DNA from 2 places in the Methylobacterium sp. CM6244 genome. Region 1 is predicted to be linked to the other one. Evidence: riboswitches for the same ligand, from Rfam matches in the RefSeq annotation. Region 1 holds a riboswitch; the other holds the start of a gene.

The links. A riboswitch is a leader RNA that binds a small molecule or an ion and turns the genes downstream of it on or off. The one in region 1 is predicted to bind thiamine pyrophosphate.
Region 2: another riboswitch for thiamine pyrophosphate. It lies ahead of thiO (glycine oxidase ThiO); the one in region 1 lies ahead of thiC (phosphomethylpyrimidine synthase ThiC).

What each region holds. Positions count from the first base shown of each region.
Region 1 is NZ_CM139247.1:536,198-542,050, reverse strand. Features, by position in the region: gene ACYQML_RS02545 (protein tyrosine phosphatase family protein) at 93-536, shown strand; gene ACYQML_RS02540 (DUF2721 domain-containing protein) at 593-1,093, opposite strand; gene ACYQML_RS02535 (BA14K family protein) at 1,369-2,067, opposite strand; TPP riboswitch at 2,351-2,457, shown strand; gene thiC (phosphomethylpyrimidine synthase ThiC) at 2,543-4,450, shown strand; gene ACYQML_RS02525 (D-amino acid dehydrogenase) at 4,503-5,819, opposite strand.
Region 2 is NZ_CM139247.1:2,309,697-2,315,549, forward strand. Features, by position in the region: gene ACYQML_RS10670 (adenylate/guanylate cyclase domain-containing protein) at 54-1,304, shown strand; gene ACYQML_RS10675 (IS110 family RNA-guided transposase) at 1,271-2,284, opposite strand; TPP riboswitch at 2,536-2,666, shown strand; gene thiO (glycine oxidase ThiO) at 2,741-3,961, shown strand; gene thiS (sulfur carrier protein ThiS) at 3,958-4,170, shown strand; gene thiG (thiazole synthase) at 4,187-4,981, shown strand; gene ACYQML_RS10695 (thiamine phosphate synthase) at 4,978-5,610, shown strand; gene ACYQML_RS10700 (hypothetical protein) at 5,607-5,853, opposite strand, start outside.

The sequences.
Region 1 (5,853 bases):
TGCCCCGCTTGTGCCGCACGGAACGGACACGATCTGTGGCGGGTCCGTGCAGCGCCAACGGAGCCGCAAGGCAGCCCCAAGGACGATCTTCCATGACCATCACCTCCATCGAATCCCGACTTTCGGTCTCCGGCCAGCCGAACGAAGCCGAGATCGCCGACTTGGCGGGAAAAGGGTTCGCCCTGCTGATCAACAACAGGCCCGAGGGGGAAGAACCCGGCCAATTGGGCACGGAGGCCGAAGCCGCAGCCGCCAGGGCGGCGGGGCTGGCCTATCTCCATCTTCCAGTTACCGGCCCAGGCATCACACTCGACGACATCGCGCAGTTCCGCGACGCCGTGGAGGGAGCGTCCGGCCCAATCCTCGCGCATTGTCGTAGTGGTACCCGCTCGCTCACCCTCTGGGCTTTGAGCGAGGTGTTGGCGGGACGCTTGAGGCGCGATGACGTCGCGGCCTATGGCCGGGAACGGGGCTTCGACCTCAGCGGCGCAATTCGCTGGCTCGACGCGCATGGCGAGGGGATCGTCGAGGATTGAAGCCGCAGGTGGCGGTCCGCAACATTGGATCAAGCCCGTGCTGTTCGCGGCGACCGCTATGGGAGATCGGGTCCAGACGCTTCCCGATCCGAGGCCTGCACCGTCTGGCGGTCGACCTCGTCCCTGATACGGCGGCCCGCCATCAGGATCTCGAGAAGGAAGGCGACGATGGCCGCCACCGTGCAGACCAGGGCGACGCCGAAGCATCCGAACAAGACGGAGGCCGTGGCGGCATCGCGCAAGGCCCCGACGAAAAGCGTGAGCACCGCGACGCCGGTCATGATGCTGCCGAAACAGGCCAGCACCACAGCCACATCGAGCATGAAGGAGCGCTGACGCAGATAGGCCAGTTGGCGCGACAGGTGCGCCGCCTCGGCCGCATCCGCCTTCTGCAAGCTGGCGGCGGCATCATCGACACGGTCGGCCACCCGCCCAAGGCGCGTTGAGAAGACATTGAGCAGCGTCGCCAGCGCCGTCAGCAGGAAAGCGGGAGCGAGCGCGACCTGAATGACGTGGGCGATGTCGTCGGGAGCGAGGAGAGAACCGGAAGCCACCATGACGTGGCGTTACGCCATGCCGAGCAGCCCCGGAAGATCCCTCCTCGCTGCGACCGCCGTTCCTAGACCCAGACCCTCGAACGGGGTGGAGACGGGGTCGTCAGGTATAGATCATCATCTCCGCCGATGGACCGATGGCAAAGACGGCGCGGATAAGTAAGGCAGGCGCCACTGGGCCCAGATGCGACGAAGCCCCGCAACGAGTGATGCGGGGCTTCTCTTGTCGGATGAGGCTGAAATGTCTTCGCTCTTGGTGCAGGTCTTCCGTGCAGTTGCTATTGCGGGCAGCGGTGACGCTGACCGTCATTGCCCAGATAGGTGCCCGATCGCTGATCGTAGGAGCGGAAGCGCTGGATGCAGTAGGCGACGTCCTGATCGGACCCGCCGACATCCTGCTGAACCTCGACGGCGCCACCATAATAGGCTGGGGCATAGCCGCCGCCGTAATAGCCACCGTTATCGTAGTAACCGCTGCCATAGCCGTAACCGATTCCGGCTCCAGCCAAGCCTAGCCCCAAACCAAGACCGAGTCCGCCGTAGCCGTATCCCCGGCCGTAGCCACGATTGTAGCCATACCCGCGGTGATGACCGTAGCCGCCACGGTTGAAGCCACCGCCGGAGTTCGGACCGGCGGCGATCCCGCCCTGTCCGCGTCCACCGCCCCAGCCTCCCTGGCCAGCGCCCCCCAAGGCAGCGGGACCGCCGCCAGCACCGCCACGGCTCAAGCCGCCACCGCCCCAGCCTCGCCCACCACCGCCCGCAGCCGCGAGTCCCGCGCCACCAGCACCTCCACGGCTCATTCCACCGCCGCCCCAGCCGCCGCCTCCACCACCCGCGGCGAGCCCACCGCCGCCACGGCTCATGCCACCGCCGCCACCGCCACTACCCCAGCCGCCTCCGCGAGCGTCGGCGGTTGTCGGAACGAACGCGACCGCGCCGAGCAATGCGGCGGATGCGAGAATGAGTTTGTTCATGGAACGCCAGCCTGATTGTTTTTTGGAATTGATGACTGACAACGCGCCGTCAGCAGGGAAGGCTCCATTATGGGAGGGCCTTTGACGGACTGAAATATGCCGCACCGAAAATGGACTGTGCTTGCGGATGAAATCGAACACTACGGTCGCGGAGAGCTTAACGGCCCGACCCGAACGATCCGCGATCGGCGCGACGTCATCGTTGCCGTGGTGGGAGTCCTTGCATTCGACTGGGGATGTCGGCTCCGGCGATTGACAAAGGCGCGGCGAACGCAGACTTTCGAATCGTTCCGAGGGGGGCCCCGTTCAGGGGGCTGAGATAGGGCCGCAGCCCTGACCCTTGAACCTGATCCGGCTCATACCGGCGGAGGGACGGGAACTACGCTTGGGTTGTCTGCTCCAAACGAGCGGGTGCCCGTCGTCCTGACGTACCGTTGCGAACCGGATCGCCTCCCACGCCAGGAGCGAATCCGATATGAACGCACCCGTCCTTCCCAAAGACCTTTCCGGACAAGAACCCGCCAAGGGGCAGCCGCAAGCGGTGACCACCGGCCCGATCATGGGCTCGCGCAAGGTTTATGCGAGCGTGGCTGGCCGTGACGACATCCGGGTGCCGTTCCGCGAGGTCACGTTGAGTGATCCGAAGGAGGCGCCGGTGCGGGTCTACGATCCGTCTGGCCCCTATACCGAGACCGATGCCCGGATCGACCTGAATGCCGGCCTGCCCCTGCTGCGCGACCCGTGGATCGCCAAGCGCGGCTACGCCACGATCACGCCGCGCGCGGTCAAGCCCGAGGACAACGGCTTCGTGCCGGAGGACAAGCTCGTCGCCCCCTGTCCGGCGACGCGCCAGATCCGCAAGGCCGGCCCCGGCCAGATGGTGACGCAGTACGAGTTCGCCAAAGCCGGGATCATCACCGAGGAGATGATCTACGTCGCCCACCGCGAAAACCTCGCCCGCGAGACGATGCTGGAAGGCGCGCAGACCGCGCTGGCCGACGGCAACAGCTTCGGTGCCTCGCTCCCCGCCTTCATCACACCGGAATTCGTGCGCGACGAGGTGGCGCGCGGCCGCGCCATCATCCCGGCCAACATCAACCACCCCGAGGTGGAGCCGATGGCGATCGGCCGCAACTTCCTCGTCAAGATCAACGCCAATATCGGCAATTCGGCCGTGACCTCGTCGGCAGCGGAGGAGGTGGAGAAACTGGTCTGGGCGACCCGCTGGGGCGCCGACACGGTGATGGATCTCTCCACTGGTCGAAACATCCACAACATCCGCTCGTGGATCGTGCGCAACTCGCCCGTGCCCATCGGCACCGTGCCGATCTACCAGGCGCTGGAGAAGGTCGGCGGCGATCCGCTGAAGCTCGACTGGGAGGTCTTCAAGGATACCCTCATCGAGCAGGCCGAGCAGGGCATCGATTACTTCACCATCCATGCGGGCGTCCGCCTCGCCCATGTGCCGCTCACCGCGCGCCGGGTCACCGGCATTGTCAGCCGAGGCGGCTCGATCATGGCGCGCTGGTGCCTCGCCGGTCACCGGGAATCGTTCCTCTACGAGCGGTTCGACGAGATCTGCGACATCATGAGGGCCTACGACGTCTCGTTCTCGCTGGGCGACGGCCTGCGCCCTGGCTCCATCGCGGATGCCAACGACGCGGCGCAGTTTGCGGAACTCGAGACCCTCGGCGAGCTGACGAAGATCGCCTGGGACAAGGGCTGCCAGACCATGATCGAGGGTCCCGGCCACGTGCCGATGCACAAGATCAAGGTGAACATGGAAAAGCAGCTGGAGGAGTGCGGCGAGGCGCCGTTCTACACCCTCGGCCCGCTGACCACCGATATCGCACCGGGCTACGACCACATCACGTCGGGCATCGGCGCCGCCATGATCGGCTGGTTTGGCTGCGCCATGCTCTGCTACGTCACCCCGAAGGAGCATCTCGGCCTGCCCAACCGCGACGACGTCAAGGAAGGCGTCATCACCTACAAGATCGCGGCCCATGCCGCCGATCTCGCCAAGGGCCATCCGGCGGCGCAGCTGCGCGACGACGCCCTGTCACGCGCCCGGTTCGACTTCCGCTGGGAGGACCAGTTCAACCTGTCGCTCGATCCCGACACGGCGCGCGCCTACCACGACGAGACCCTGCCGAAGGACGCCCACAAGGTTGCGCATTTCTGCTCGATGTGCGGCCCCAAATTCTGCTCGATGAAGATCACGCAGGATCTGCGCGCCGAGGTCCTGGCGATGGAGGCGGCCGGTCAGGTGTTGGGCGAGGCGACGCCCATGAGCCAGGCCGAACGCGAGGCGGGAATGGCGGCCAAATCCGCCGAGTTCCAGGCCGAGGGCGGCAAGCTCTACGTCGACGCGGCCGAATAGGCCGCCTCGCCTCACCCTCTCGCGCCCGGCGCGAGAGGGCATTACCCCGTTGTCAGGCTCCGCGTGCGTAGCGGCTGACGGCGAGGTCCGGGGTGGCGATGTCCGGCGTGCGGCCGGAGATAAGATCGGCCAGCACCCGGCCCGAGCCGCAGGCCATGGTCCAGCCCAGGGTGCCGTGGCCGGTATTAGTGTAGAGGTTCGACAGGCGCGTTCCGCCGACGATGGGCGTGCCGTCCGGCGTCATCGGCCGCAGGCCGGTCCAGAACGTGGCCTGCGAGAGATCGCCGCCCGCCGGGAACAGATCACCGACGGAGCGGACTAGGGTTTCCCGGCGCGGTCCCCGCAGGACCGCGCTGAAACCGGCGAGCTCGGCGGTGCCGCCGACCCGGATGCGGTCGCCGAGCCGGGTGATCGCGACCTTGTAGGTCTCGTCCATCACCGTCGAGACCGGGGCGGCGTCGATATTGGTGACCGGCAGGGTGAGGGAATACCCCTTCACCGGATAGACCGGCAGGTCGATGCCGAAGGGCCGGAGCAGAGCCGGGGTGTAGCTGCCCATGGCCGCCACATAGGCGTCGGCGGTCAGCACCTCGCCCGCTGCCGTCGCCACGCCGCTGATCCGGTCGCCTTCGCTGCGCAGGCCTGTGATGGCCGTGCCGTAGCGGAAGACCACACCAAGGTCTTCGCAGAGTGCGGCGAGCCGCTGGGTGAAGAGGTGGGCGTCGCCGGTCTCGTCGCCGGGGAGCCGCAGGCCGCCGACGAAGGTCCCGGCCACCCGCGCCAGGGCCGGCTCGGCCATGATGCAACCGGCGGGCTCCAGCACCGCGTAGGGAACGCCATAGGCGTCGAGGACGCGGGTGTCGTCCCCGACATGATCGAGCTGCTTCTGCGTCCGGAACAGCTGGAGCGTGCCCTGCTCGCGGTGATCGTAGGCGATGCCGGTCTCGGCGCGCAGGTCGCGCAGCACGTCGCGGCTGTATTCGGCCAGACGCACCATCCGGCCCTTGTTGCGCTGGTAGGCTTCCTCCGTGCAATTCGCCAGCATCCGGGCGAGCCAGCCGTAGAAACGCGGCTCGAAGCTCGGCCAGACCACGAGGGGCCGGTGGCGCATCATCAGCCACTTCATCGCCTTGAGGGGAATGCCGGGCGCCGCCCAGGGCGCCGAATATCCCGGTGAGACCTGGCCGGCATTGGCGAAACTCGTCTCGAGCCCCGCCGCCGGCTGGCGCTCCAGCACGGTGACCCGGTGGCCGGCTTTGGCCAGGTAATAGGCCGAGGTGACGCCGACGACACCGCCACCGAGGATCAGGACATGCATGGCCGGCGTTCCGTAGAGGGTCGGGGTTAGGGTCCGGAATGAGCTTGGCACCCCGAGCGGGCTCGCATGGGCGGGCCAACACGTC
Region 2 (5,853 bases), 1.8 Mb from region 1:
CGAACTTGACGGCACCTGTTGTCGCCCCGCCCACCCCGACCCACTTTGGCATCATGCTCGATCTTAGTCCGCCCCATCCTCTGCCGACTGCCGATGCAGACGGGTCGGAGGCGAATGACGTACCGTTCGGGTCGCTCCAGGAGAGTGTCGCCCTCAGGGATTGGCTTTTGAGCGAGGGGGCTCGTCTGCCGCAGGCGGATGATCTTCTGGCCGGGATGTCTGAGCGGTTGATCGCTCTCGGTGTCCCTGTCGATCGCGCATCGACCGCCATCGACACGTTGCACTCCGAGTATTCAGGCGTGGGTCGTTTTTGGACGCGCGAGACTGGCTCGACGGTCCGCTTGTTCCCGCACGGCGATGCATCCGACCGTGCCTATCGAGATAGTCCGTTCTTCACCGTCCACGAGACCGGTGAATGGCTCATCGTCGACCTGAATGACACGAAGGATCTACGGTACTCGATCATTCCCGAACTCAAGGCCGAAGGTTACACTCACTATATCGTTGCGCCGTTGTTCTTTACCAATGGCACGCGTAACGGCATCACCTTCGCAACTCGCGCGGTCGGCGGCTTTCGAGACGAAGACATCGCGATCCTCCGTTTCGTCATGCCCACGCTGGCGGCAGTGATGGAGATGCGGATCGTCAACAAGACGCTGGATCAGGTTCTACGAATTTATGTCGGTGACGAGCCTCACCGAGCTATTCTCTCCGGTGATATCCGCCGGGGGCAAGTCAAGCGTATTCGATCTGCGATTTTTTTTGCAGATATGCGTGACTACACCCAGATTTCGGCAAATATGACACCAGAGGAGGCTGTGGACCTCCTCAATATCTTCTTTGATTGCCTTGTGCCGGCCGTCGAGCGCGAAGGTGGCGAAGTGTTGAAATACCTCGGCGATGGGCTGCTGGCGATCTTCCGCGAACGCGGCGACGACCTTGGCGGAGCCGCTAAAGGCGCACTCATCGCAGCGCGAACGGCCCTAGCCGCACTCGACGAGGCAAATGCCATTGGTCGGTTCGCTCAACCCGTCGTTGCGGGTATCGCTCTCCACCATGGCGAGGCGGCCTATGGAAATGTCGGATCGGGCGCCCGGCTCGACTTCACCGTCATCGGCCGCGATGTGAACCTTGCAAGCCGCCTCGCGCGCCTGAACAAGACGCTTGGAGAGCCGCTTCTCATGTCGAAACCGTTCGTCGATTTCCTCTGGGACGAGTCGGAAGCTCTCGGCGAACACGACCTCGATGGATTCGCCGAACCAATGGGCGTCTATCGGCCCGGGAGAACACCTGTGCCCGTCTGACACGGGTTCTTGTATCCTGAGCAACCATTAGTCTTTTGCCATGGCGTGTCTCTGGCGAGGACGGTGTTTGCGTAAGTGAGGAGCTTTCTGGCGCAGGCGACGAGACTTTTCTGGTGGGATTTTCCGGCGTCCTCGAGGCGTTTGTAGAGTCGGACGAGGGCGTCGTTCCATCGGAAGGCGGCGGGCAGGGCTGCGGCGTAGAGGGCGGTTCGAACGGTGGCGCGTCCTCCCGCGATGCGGCGCTGGCCCTGATGTCGGCCGGAGCTGTGATCGAAGGGGGCGAGACCGGCGAGGCTTGCGGCCTGCTCGCGGGAGAGGTCTCCGAGTTCGGGCATGCGCACGATGAGGGTGAGGGCGGTGCGCGGCCCGATGCCGGGAACGCTGAGGACGAGGTCGAGGCGTCGGGCGAGATCGTCATGGGCGCGCAGGGCGGTGACGAGGGCCTTGATCCGCGCCGCGCGCTCGGCCTTGAGACACTGGATCTCGGCGGCGATGTGCTCGCGGATGCGCGGGTCTTGATAGGCCTCCCGCCGTGTCTCGAGGCGGACGACGTCCTCGTCGATCTGCTCGACGAGGCGCAGGGGCTCGGCCAGGGCGACCAAGCGCGGATCGTGGGCTGGCCTGCCGGGTCCGTGAGCCGCCGTGCAGGCGGCGATCAGTCCGGCATCGATGGCGTCGGTCTTGGCCCGGCGCAGGCGAAAGGTCGCGTAGGCGCGGACCTGCCGGGGCTGGAACAGGACCACGTCGAGGCCCGCCTCGCGCAAGGCAGCGGTAGCCCTGCGCTCATAGCCGCCGGAGGCTTCGAGGCCGACCCGGCCGATCCCGAGACGGATCAGCACCGCGACGAGTTCGGCCCGCCCCTCCCCGGTGTTGGGCAGGCGCCAACGCTCGTCGCATCCGTCGACGGCAAGGTCGAGCCAATCCTTGCCGACATCGATCCCGGCTACGGCCGGACCGGTCTTCGTGCTACTGTTTGTCATCTTCGTCGACCCTGCCTTGCAAGCGAACCACGACGTTCAGGCAACCATCCGGGTTCGATGAAGAGGCCGACCGCGATCTTGCTCAGGAGCAGCCAAAAGGCTCAGGCGCCACCGATCCGACGGCCGACCGCCCCACTCCGGACGGCCATCCGGGGTGGGGCATTCCTCACGGAACACGGCGACCATAATCCAAGTCGCTATTGCAAGGCTCCCCTGGGGATTGACCGAGGCGCGATCGTTACCCACATGATGCTCGTTCCAGGGAGATCCCCGTCAAGGGGCTGAGAAACCGATGAGCTTGGGCCATGAGCCTGGGCGGCGCGGAAATCCTTTGAACCTGAACCGGCTCATACCGGCGTAGGGATTGGACCCCGGGTTTCTCTCGAAGGGAGCTCGGCACGCTTCGGATCGGAGCTGAAGGACACCAATCTTTGCGAAGCATCGCGGAGGTTGTTTTTGAACGTCTCAGCTAACCCGACCATCGGTTCCCGCAGAGCGACGGGTATCGTCATTGATAGCAACGCGTTGCCAACCCGAAGCGACGTCGTCGTTGTGGGCGCCGGATTGATCGGTCTCTCTTGTGCGTGGCGTCTGGCTCAAGCCGGGCTGAGCGTCACGGTCATCGAGCGCGACACCGTCGGCGTCGGCGCGAGCCTCGCCGCAACGGGGATGCTGGCACCGGCTGCGGAGCATGAGCCGGGTTCGGATCCTCTACTGCCTCTGGCGCTTGAGAGCCTGGCACGCTGGCCGGGCTTTCGCGACGAACTCCAAGCCGCCTCGGGTATCAGCATCGACTACCGGGAGGAGGGGACTCTCGTCGTAGCCATCGGACGCGATGAGGTCGACCGCCTTCGATTTCGGCACAACCTGCAGATCCGGTCCGGACTTTCCGCCCGCTGGTTGCCGGGGTCGGAGGTTCGTGCTTTGGAGCCTACCCTACGCCCCTCCGTGACGGCTGGTCTGTTCTGCCCTGACGACCATCAGGTCGATCCACGTCTCGTGATGGCCGGGCTCACCCGCGCCAATCAGGCTGCCGGTGTCACAATCGTCGAGCAATGCGCAGTGGAGGCGCTCGATTGGGTAGGCGACCGGGTCTGCGGTGCCGCCACGTCTCGCGGGCATATCTCGGCGGCGACCCTGATCCTTGCAACCGGTGCCTGGAGCGGCGACGCCAGCCTTCTTCCCGATGAACTCGCTTTGCCGGTGAGACCGTTGCGGGGTCAATCTCTGGCGCTGAAGACTACAACACGGACGGGCAATCTCTCGCACATGGTCTGGACCGAGCAGGTCCATATGGCCCCGAAGGCAGATGGCCATCTCATCATAGGCGCCACGGTCGAGGATTGCGGCTTCGTCCCCGGCGTCACCGCCGGTGGTCTTTATGCGTTGTTAGAGGGAGCGCGTCGGGTTCTACCCGGCATCGAGGAGATGGAGGTCGAGGCAGTCTGGAGTGGTTTTCGGCCAACCTCCGACGACGATGCGCCGATCATCGATACTCTGGCTCCTGGCCTCGTGGTCGCCACCGGGCATCACCGCAACGGATATCTTCTCGCTCCAGCCACGGCCGATTGCGTGGCCGAGCTCGTTACCACCGGCGCGTTGCCCGATATCGCAAGCAGTTTCGGTCTCGCTCGATTCCACCGATCTGAGCAGCGTGAGAGGAGGGCCTTCGCATGAAGATCAGCATCAACGGACAGCCTCGCGAGATCGAGGCCGGAGATGTGTCGGCGCTCTTCCGGCTCGAGGCGGAGCAGACCGGAATTGAGAGCCCGCAGGGCATTGCCATCGCGGTGAACGGCATGGTCGTTCGCCGGCGGGATTGGGAGACGACCGCCATCACGGAAGGCGACAAGGTCGAGATCGTGCGTGCCATGCAGGGCGGATAGCCGGAGGACAATCATCATGAACGGACGTACGATCGAAACCGCTGCGGACGATGCATTGGTCATCGCCGGCGTGGCCTTGAGCTCCCGCCTCTTCATCGGCACTGCGGGTTATCCAACGCAGAGCATCATGGTCGATGCGGTCGAAGCATCCGGTGCAGAGGTCGTCACCGCCTCGATTCGCCGCGTCTCGCTGCAAGGCCATGGTTCGGATACCGTGCGACGCCTGAAGGGCTATCGTTTCCTGCCCAATACTGCCGGCTGCGAGACTGCTCGCGATGCGATCATGACCGCGGATCTCGCCCGTGAAGCCCTCGATACGAACTGGATAAAGGTCGAAGTCATCGGTGACCGGGAAACGCTCTACCCGGACGTGTCCGAATTGCTGGCCGCCTGTCGCCATCTTGTCGATGACGGGTTCGTCGTCCTGCCCTATTGCAATGACGACCCCGTCGTATGTCAGCGGCTCGCTGATATCGGCTGCGCGGCGGTGATGCCGATGGGCTCCCTGATCGGCTCTGGTATGGGGGTCGCCAACCCCGCTAATCTCGAACTGATCTGTCGGCGGGCCAGTGTGCCGGTCATTGTCGATGCCGGAATCGGCACCGCTTCCGATGCTGTGGTCGCCATGGAGCTCGGCGCGGCGGGCTGTCTTCTCAATACCGCTGTGGCCAAAGCGGACGATCCGGTTCGCATGGCTCGCGCCATGCGTCATGCCGTCGAGGCCGGTCGCCTCGCCCATCTTGCTGGGCGAATCCCTAAGCGAGGCCGCGCTGATCCGTCGAGCCCGCAGCTCGGTCTCGTGGGCTCGTGACGCCGAAACCATCAGGTCTACTCGTCGTAACGGACCGGACGGGGAGTGACATCCCGTTGGTTGAAAGGGTCGAGGCGGCCCTCGCCGGCGGTGTCCGCTGGATCTGGTTCAGGGACCGCGATCTCGACGCGGCCTCTCGCCAATCCCTTGCCGAAGACCTGATCATTCCGGTGCGTAGGATGGGTGCCGCTTTCATTGTGGGGGGAGACGTGGCGCTCGCCTGTGCGATCGGAGCAGACGGTGTCCATCTCAGTGGTGGCGCTAAGCGAGAGGATATCCTTTCGGCAAAGCAACAACTTCCATCCGTATGCCTGATTGGCATCTCGGCCCATTCTCCAGCCGAGATCGACAGGGCCGCCGAGCTGGGCGTGGACTATGCGACCCTTAGCCCAATTTTCGAGACGCAAAGCAAGCCGGGATACGGGCCCGCACTCGGGCCGGCTGCGCTCCAATCTGATCGTAGGCGTGAGATACCGGTCCTTGCCCTAGGGGGAATCAGCCCGTTGAATACCCGCGCCTGCCGCAATGCCGGTTTTGCCGGAATTGCGATCATGGGCGGGGTCATGAGGGCCAAGGATCCGGAGGGGGCGGTACGTGCCTATCGCGAAGCCTGGGAGGCTCCGGGCTAGCGCGGGGCAGGCCCGTAGGGAGGACGTGGGATAGCCCGGTGCGCCGCGCGCAGAGCGGCCGACCACCGCTCCCGCAAATCGTGGAAATATGACTCTCCCGCCTCGATCCGATGGCTCACCTCGAGGTCGAGGGCATCGCGTCGGCACACGGCGATATCGATCGGCAAACCCACACCCAGATTCGAACGCATCGTCGAATCCATGGAAACGAGGCCCACCTTTAGGGCGTCATAGAGGTCCGTC